4 regions of the Vibrio porteresiae DSM 19223 genome follow, and region 3 is predicted to be linked to each of the others. Evidence: predicted binding sites of a transcription regulator. Region 3 holds the regulator's gene; each other region holds the start of a gene.

Region 1 (2,209 bases), 1.2 Mb from region 3:
AATCGACAGTACCGTAAGAATCACTTCACCAATTGCCATACCAATTAAGCCAGTCAGTACCACAAACAGCGCGGTAAGGTCACTTTGCCCACCGACAGATTTGGTTGCTTCTACTGCAAATGGAGTAGTAATCGAACGCATTGCTAAACTGCGTTGCAGTAGCTCTGGCAAATGAAACAGACGCGCCAAAAGCACCGTACTAGAGACCGCAACAATCACAGAGACCATGACACCAATCGATAAAGACAACCAGTGGCGGCGAATCAACTCGCGGTTATCGTAAACAGGAATCGCAAACGCCACGGTAGCTGGGCCTAACATCCACATCAGCCAATGGGAATCTTCCATATAAGATTGGTAAGGAATACGGAATACCATCACCATAGCAACCAACAGCAGTGGTGCCAGCATCAATGGCATTAAAAAAATACTTTTCTTTCGACTATACAACTGCTTACTAACGTAGTAGAGCACAACAGTCATCACGAAACAGACTAAACCAACCCCATAATTTGACCACAACATCATTTAACGCCCTACTCTTACTAACCGTTGAGCGTGACGATTACTTTTACGTCGTGACATCGCCAATTCAAATCGATAAACACGGTCAACTACCCAAGCTGTAACGCCAATGACCAGCGCCGTACTAATAAACAGTACTGCGATAATTTGCAGCCCTTCTTGCTCCATCAAAGATTTATAGTTCACAACGGTGACCACAGCAGGAACGAAAAACAGCAACATTTCCGCCAATAACCACGTTGCACCACGTCTTAACCACTCCACATTGATCACGCGGCTAAACACCAGCATCAAGAGTAGTAAAAGACCTGTAAGATTGGCTGGGATAGGCAAATGAAAACGCTTTACCAGATAATCGGCTGCAAACCAAATGGCGGAGAGACACACCACTTGCATGATGGTCAAGGCGACATTTCCTATTTTGTTCATCGTGGTTAACACTCATTTTGTGAAATTTGTCACATTATAGTAACCCACAAAACCATCACAAAATGACTTTTTATTATCAAAACCATGCCAAAATGGAATACTTCAACAGAACTGAAATAAGTGCACTCCTATGGACATTAAAGCGCTACGCTATTTCGTAAAATTGGTTGAATTGCAGAGTTTTACTCGGGCATCGGAAAGCTTGTATGTCACTCAACCGACGATTAGTAAGATGATTCGTAACCTTGAGCAAGAGTTAAATCAACCTTTGCTCCACCGTGAAGGACGTCGGTTTTGGTTAACCGATGCTGGAGAGATAGTCTATCAACGAGCCCAGCAAGTGCTGGAGCAAATGGATCAGCTACGCGCGGAGTTGGTCGATCTGCATGAGTTACAACGTGGGCACTTACGCCTAGGTATTCCGCCGATGGTTGGCCATTTATACGCAGGATTGATTCGACGCTACCGTCAGCTCTACCCCAATGTTGAGTTGACCATCGTAGAATATGGTGGACGTAAGATAGAACAGGCGTTGATCAATGGCGACTTAGACATGGCAATCACTATGCTCACTTCACACCATGATCACTGCTTGGCGAAATTGCCGTTAGCTCAATACCCAATTCACGCCATCTTACCAGACACAGAGCGTTGGCATGCAACCGACCACATTACGTGGCAAGACATCAGGGAAGAGCCGTTTTATCTCTATACCGAAGAGTTCACCTTAAGTGATTACATTTATAAATTGTGTCAACAAGCTGGATATACACCGCAAGTTTCAGCCCGGAGCAGTCAGTGGGACTTTTTGGTGGCACTGGTCAAAAGCGGCGTGGGCGTGGCGTTTTTACCTGAACCTTTGTGTCATCGTATTCGGGATGAGGGCGTACTGATAAAACCTATCGTGCCGTCGATGGATTGGCCACTGGGTGTAATTTGGCACGCTGATCGTTATGTCTCAAAAACAGCAGATGCCCTAATAAAACTGTGTAAAGAGTATATTGAACCAAAGAAAAAATAGGCTTAGCTGCTAAACTGTGTAGATTGTTCAGCTATTTTCAGCCAATGATTAGCCTGAATTAATTGTTTTAAATAGAAGCTATATTGATAGATTGATATAGCAAATAGAGCGGTTAGCTTAAATAAAAATCAGTTTTAATCATAAATAAATCTGATGTCACACTATTCGTTTTATGTAATAAAATGAGTGTGTTATTCTTTAGTTGTGTGAATTAAACTGATTAAGAAAATCGTT
Region 2 (2,209 bases), 160 kb from region 3:
GCCAGCTACGTTACGTGCGTATTCAATCAACGCTACCTGCATACCTAGACAAATGCCAAGGTATGGGATGTTGTTTTCACGTGCATATTGTGCAGCAAGGATTTTACCTTCGATACCACGGTCACCGAAACCACCAGGAACTAAGATTGCATCAAGACCTTCAAGAAGTTCAACACCTTTTGTTTCTACATCTTGAGAATCAATATATTTAATGTGCACACTTAGACGGTTTTTCAGGCCAGCGTGTTTCAAAGCTTCGTTTACTGATTTGTAAGCGTCTGGTAGTTCAACGTACTTACCAACCATACCGATAGTCACTTCACCGGTTGGGTTCGCTTCTTCATAAATCACTTGTTCCCATTCAGACAGGTCAGCTTCTGGAGCATTGATGCCAAAACGAGTACAAACAAGATCATCAAGACCTTGAGATTTGATCAGTTGAGGAATTTTGTAGATTGAATCTACGTCTTTCATCGAGATAACCGCTTTCTCTGCTACGTTACAGAACAACGCAATTTTCTTACGTTCGTTAGCAGGAATCATACGATCGCTACGGCAGATCAGTACGTCAGGTTGAATACCAACAGACAGTAGCTCTTTAACAGAGTGTTGAGTTGGTTTGGTTTTTACTTCACCAGCAGCGGCTAGGTAAGGAACCAAAGTCAAGTGCATGAACATAGTGTGTTCACGACCCACTTCAATCGCTAGCTGACGAATAGCTTCGATGAATGGTTGAGATTCGATATCACCAACAGTACCGCCGATTTCTACAAGTACTACGTCGTAGCCTTCAGCACCCGCAACTACGCGGTCTTTGATTGAGTTAGTGATGTGTGGAACAACTTGGATAGTTGCACCTAGGTAGTCGCCACGACGCTCTTTACGTAGAACGTCAGCGTAAACACGACCCGCAGTGAAGTTGTTACGCTTAGTCATCTTAGTACGGATGAAACGTTCATAGTGACCAAGGTCTAGGTCTGTCTCTGCGCCATCATCCGTAACGAACACTTCACCATGTTGAGTCGGGCTCATTGTGCCTGGGTCAACGTTGATGTATGGGTCAAGCTTCATGATAGTCACTTTAAGACCACGAGCTTCTAGAATCGCTGCTAATGATGCTGCTGCAATACCTTTACCTAGAGAGGATACAACCCCGCCAGTAACAAAAATATAATTTGTCGTCATGTTTAACCTGAAATTGGTTGAATGAGGGAAATGGATTTCTTCTGGACGGGAAATAAATATACCAGAACCCATTGATCGCCACAACGTGAAATCTATCACACTCAGTTTTTTATTTTTTGCTTCAAATCAAACTGTATTAACGCAATAAAAATCACATCACACAGATTGAAGCAAATTTGTTCCAAAACAAATAATTACTCGCACGCGAACAATTACTTTGTTTCGCTCGCTTTGACTTGCTCCCAGAATCCATCCAATTCATTGAGAGAACACGCTTGCAACGTTTTGTTATGCGCTCTGACATGCTGTTCTACACCATGAAAACGACGGACGAATTTCTGATTCGCTTTGCCGAGGGCGATTTCAGGATCCTTGCCTAAATGTCGCACCAAATTGACTGTAGCAAATAAAAGATCACCAAGTTCCTCTTCTACCCTTTGCTCGTTGACATCCACTTGCACCGCTTCATCAACTACCTCGTCAATTTCTTCTCTTACCTTGTCCACTACTGGCCCTAACGTATCCCAATCAAATCCATACTGACTGCATTTTTTCTGGATTTTATTGGCCCGCGATAACGCCGGCAATGAAGCCGGAATACTGTCTAAAATGCTCTCTTCCACAACACCTAAGTGCTGTTTCTCTGCCTTTTTCTGTGCAGCCCAATTCGCGTTCAACTCTTCTGCCGTGGTGAAATTGGCATCACCAAACACATGCGGATGGCGGCGGACTAGCTTTTCATTGACACCTGAGACCACCTCATCAAAATCAAAAAGCCCCTGTTCTTGGGCTAATTGACTGTAAAAGATCACTTGGAACAGTAAGTCCCCCAACTCCTCTTTGAGGTTGGTCCAATCTTGCTTATGGATGGCATCAACAACTTCGTAAGTCTCTTCAATCGTATGAGGAATGATAGACGAGAATGTCTGCTTCTTGTCCCAAGGACAGCCATTTTCTGGATCTCGCAGTTGTTGCATGATCTGTTTAAGTTGCTCGATAGGTTGAGTCATTACTGTCTCCAAAA
Region 3 (2,209 bases):
TGTGGCGGCGAACTTAGGGGAAGATGGTCGCTATTTCACAGATAAGGAGAAGCTATGAGTGCTGTCCAACTGTTTGATCATTTGTGGCAAGATTACATTACCCGTTTGTGTCCATCGGCGGACAAAGTTCACCAATTGCTGCAAGAAAACGAACCATTAATCAATGACCACATTGCCTTACGCACGTTTCGCAGTCCACAACTCGGTTTAGAGGTGCTGATGCAGCCTTTTCTTGCCGAAGGTTATCAAGTTGGCGGCGAATATCGTTTTGTTGCCAAAAAGCTATATGCCCGTCATTTACAACATCCAGATCCCAAGTTACCTAAAGTCTTTATCAGTGAACTGCTAGTGGGTGAACTGAGTATGCCAGCACAAAAGCTGATTCATCAATTGCTTGATTCGGTTCCTCAAGTCACTGTGCCATCGTTTTTGTGGCAAGGAAGACCTTGGTCTTTAACTTACACCGATTACCAAATTTTGGCTGCAGAAAGCGAATACGCGGGTTGGTTAGCGGCGCACGGCTATGGAGCGAATCACTTCACCGTGAGTGTTAATCAACTGAGAGCGTTTGAAGAGGTGACGCAGGTTAATGCGCATTTACGCAGTCACGGTTTTGCCATTAATGAAGCTGGGGGAGAGGTCAAAGGTTCTCCTGAGGTGTTGCTTGAGCAATCCTCTACCTTGGCCGACAAGGTTGAAGTGAGCTTTGATGATGTCACGGCCATGATTCCCGGTGGCTTTTATGAGTTTGCTAAGCGCTATGTCATGAGTGACGGCAACTTATATCAAGGGTTTGTTGAAGCGTCAGCAGATAAAATCTTTGAAAGTACTCACCGACAGTAAAATATTACCTACTGTTTCGCGAACAAAAAAAACCACCCCAAGGGTGGTTTTTCTCATTCGTTGCTTGTGAGTACGAATTAACGGGTGCCGTACACGACGATAGTTTTGCCGTGTGCAGAAATAAGGTTTTGTTCTTCAAGCATCTTGAGAATACGACCAACCGTTTCACGTGAACAACCAACGATTTGACCAATTTCCTGACGGGTAATTTTAATTTGCATACCATCTGGGTGGGTCATTGCATCAGGTTGTTTTGCTAGATTCAAAAGAGTCTGAGCAATACGGCCAGTCACATCAAGGAAGGCTAAATCGCCCACTTTTTGGCTGGTCACTTGTAGGCGACGTGCCATTTGACCAGAAAGACGCATTAGAATGTCTGGGTTAACTTGAATTAGCTGACGGAATTTCTTAAATGAAATTTCAGCTACTTCACATGGAGATTTCGCGCGAACCCAGGCGCTACGTTCTTGACCTTCTTCGAAAAGACCAAGTTCACCGATAAAATCACCCTGATTCAGATAGGAAAGGATCATCTCCTTGCCTTCTTCATCTTTAATTAATACCGCAACAGAACCTTTTACGATGTAATACAGCGTTTCTGCCTTCTCACCCGCATGAATCAAAGTGCTTTTTGATGGGTATTTGTGAATATGACAGTGTGAAAGAAACCACTCTAATGTTGGGTCTGTTTGAGGTTTACCTAGAACCATAATATCTCACTTCCTCTGCAGGGTACGCTTGCCGCTATCCATAATTTAGCGAAGCCTTATTCAGGCTTACTAGAATAAGAAGAGTTTGGATTCACTGCAAGTTATCTTGTTTCCGTTAAAGAATAGTATCCTTTTTCACTGCGAATTTCTTGACTTTAATCGTGTCGTTTGGCCGTTTTATTGCGCAAAAACGTGCTTATGATCACGGTATGAAAAGTAAGCGAAATTTACATGTGATGAATTAACCAATTTTGCCGCTGTCTATCAGTTGTTGCAGTATCGGACGCACAATCAATTCCATCGCAAACCCCATTTTCCCGCCAGGAACGACAATGGTGTTATGCCGTGACATAAATGATCCATCTATCATAGCGAGCAGATAGGGGAAATCGACGTTTTTTATGCCGCGAAGGCGTATAACAACAAAACTTTCGTCTAAACTTGGAATGCCTTTCGCATTTAGTGGGTTGGATGTGTCGACCGTCGGAACACGTTGAAAGTTGATGTGCGTACGAGAAAACTGTGGCGTGATGTAATTGAGGTAATCATCCATCGAGCGAACAATAGAATCCATCACGGCTTCACGAGAATGACCTCTATCGCGTGTATCTCGGACATACTTTTGAATCCATTCAAGGTTAACGATGGGTACCATG
Region 4 (2,209 bases), 1.0 Mb from region 3:
CTACCAGTTTTTGACCAATGAAAGAGCCAGCAAGAGTTGCTTCACTCCAAGGCACACCGATAAGGAATGCAACAGGAGAGAACACCCAGCCCAATAGCATTTGTAGTGATAGGTCGCCCATACCGAACCAACCACCGACACCACCAAGTACGCCGTTAACCAAAGCAATCAGACCAACGAATGCAAGTAGCATTGCACCGATGTTTAGCGCAAGTTGCAGACCCGTTGCTGCGCCGCTTGCTGCTGCATCGATTAAGTTAGCTGGTTTGTCTTCTTGATCCGCTAGACCTTCTTCAAGAATATTGTCGTTTGGCTTTTCAGTTTCTGGCTTGATGATTTTTGCAAATAGAAGACCACCAGGAGCCGCCATAAATGATGCTGCTACCAAGTATTCTAGAGGTACACCCATTGATGAGTAACCAGCAAGAACACCACCAGCAACAGAAGCCAAACCACCACACATTACTGCAAACAGTTCAGATTGAGTCATGCGTGAAATAAAAGGACGAACAACAAGAGGAGCTTCAGTTTGACCAACGAAAATGTTTGCCGCTGCAGAAAGAGATTCTGCACGAGAAGTACCCAACGCTTTTTGTAAGCCGCCACCAAGAATGCGGACAACCCACTGCATAACACCTAGGTAATAAAAAACAGAGATCAACGCAGAGAAGAAGATAACAGTTGGTAGAACTTGGAAAGCAAAGATAAAACCGATGCCATCGACAGAGAAGTTAACCAAACTTCCGAATAGGAAGCCGATACCGTCTTTACCGTAATCGATAACGTGTTGCACGCCAGCTGAGAAACCAGCTAGTACATCACGACCCCATGGTACGTATAAAACGAAACCACCGATAATAAATTGGATAGCGAAAGCGCAACCCACGGTTCTTAAATTGATAGCTTTGCGGTTATCAGAAAGTAACACTGCAAACGCAATGAGTACGATCATGCCGACTAGGCTCATAAACAGGCTCATAGTTTATGATTTCCTTCCAGGTTAGTAGTTGGTGTTGGACACTGAATAATTTCGGGCACGGATTATACGCACGACTTTATTAAAAGTAATGAGCTGCTCACGCTTTTATGAACAGATTTATTAGCATACATCTCTATTTGAGAGTTTCATCACGGTAAGTTTAAAAACGCCTGCCAAATCCAACCTAAGAATAACCTATATTTAACATTTATTTTTCATTTTTCCTTGTTGCGCTGCAACCGTTTGCGCTCCATAAAATTCGACACGTTAACGATTGTTTAATTAATCTTCTCTGCATAATCGCTACAAGTTTCTATCGAGTTAGTTTGTTCTACACCACCAAAACATGAGTGTCTCGTCACACTAGTTGGCACGCATTTTTCATAAGTGAGCAGTTGGATTACGAGAAAGCGCACAAAACGGGTTGTTTAAATGGCTACATCAGCCTTTAACTTCCTTGTTACTTTCCCTGTTGAATAAGACCTTTGATGATCGCTTGGAAACTTAACGCACAAGTGCTTATTGACGCTCGATTGCACCAATTTAGTGAAAAACGCACCAATTTGTGCAAAAGAAACGTTTGCATTCAATAAAGTCGCTCAGATCACATTTTACAATCTCTCATGTTAAAAATTGTTATCAATAGAAACTTAAATTTAACATTTGAAATGAATAAACTCGTTTATTTAATAAAAAAATGTGACTTGATGTGAAGTAATCCACTTTTTTTTTCTAAGCAAACGATAAACTGATTCGCTATTTGTATCCATGACGACGCCTAGAACGACTCCCCATTTTGGGGCAAATCTCGATAGGTTTTGGGATACAGTTTTCTTAACTACACACGTTTTCAATCTGGATTGAAAACATAGACAGTGGCATTGCAACATAGGGATTTCATTGTGAAAAAGTCCATTTTAAAGCTCACAACACTTGCACTAGCAGTATCTTCTTTTAACGTATTAGCTGCCGCAAAACCTGCTGTTATTTACGATACAACAGGTAAATTTGATAAATCATTTAACGAAGCCGTTTACCAAAATGGCGTTAAAGTCATGAATGCTGAAGGCAACGAGGTTCGTGAATTTGAACCACAAAACGAAGCTCAACGTGAACAAGGTCTGCGTCGTTTAGCAAGTCGCGGCTTTAGCCCTATCGTGGCAGTTGGCTTCAACATGGTATCGGCAGTTGACAAAGTTGCGGCAGAGTTTCCTAAGATTCACTTCGTCG

Evidence for each region. Region 3 encodes CRP, which controls carbon source genes, mostly activating them, when cyclic AMP is high. Its sites were predicted from a motif close to TGTGANNNNNNTCACA; they were not measured.
Region 1: the regulator CRP is predicted to act here: its motif matches at 973-988, upstream of OCV11_RS04380 (CidA/LrgA family protein).
Region 2: the regulator CRP is predicted to act here: its motif matches at 1,270-1,285, upstream of pyrG (glutamine hydrolyzing CTP synthase).
Region 4: the regulator CRP is predicted to act here: its motif matches at 1,118-1,133, upstream of OCV11_RS03195 (NupC/NupG family nucleoside CNT transporter).

Annotation. Positions count from the first base shown of each region.
Region 1 covers NZ_AP024895.1:917,388-919,596, reverse strand. Annotated here, with positions in the region: gene OCV11_RS04385 (LrgB family protein) at 1-525, opposite strand, end outside; gene OCV11_RS04380 (CidA/LrgA family protein) at 529-954, opposite strand; gene OCV11_RS04375 (LysR family transcriptional regulator) at 1,085-1,975, shown strand.
Region 2 covers NZ_AP024895.1:3,148,910-3,151,118, forward strand. Annotated here, with positions in the region: gene pyrG (glutamine hydrolyzing CTP synthase) at 1-1,185, opposite strand, end outside; gene mazG (nucleoside triphosphate pyrophosphohydrolase) at 1,398-2,195, opposite strand.
Region 3 covers NZ_AP024895.1:3,304,957-3,307,165, reverse strand. Annotated here, with positions in the region: gene OCV11_RS15125 (DUF1338 domain-containing protein) at 55-843, shown strand; gene crp (cAMP-activated global transcriptional regulator CRP) at 921-1,553, opposite strand; gene OCV11_RS15115 (phosphoribulokinase) at 1,795-2,209, opposite strand, start outside.
Region 4 covers NZ_AP024895.1:678,510-680,718, reverse strand. Annotated here, with positions in the region: gene OCV11_RS03195 (NupC/NupG family nucleoside CNT transporter) at 1-979, opposite strand, end outside; gene OCV11_RS03190 (BMP family lipoprotein) at 1,882-2,209, shown strand, end outside.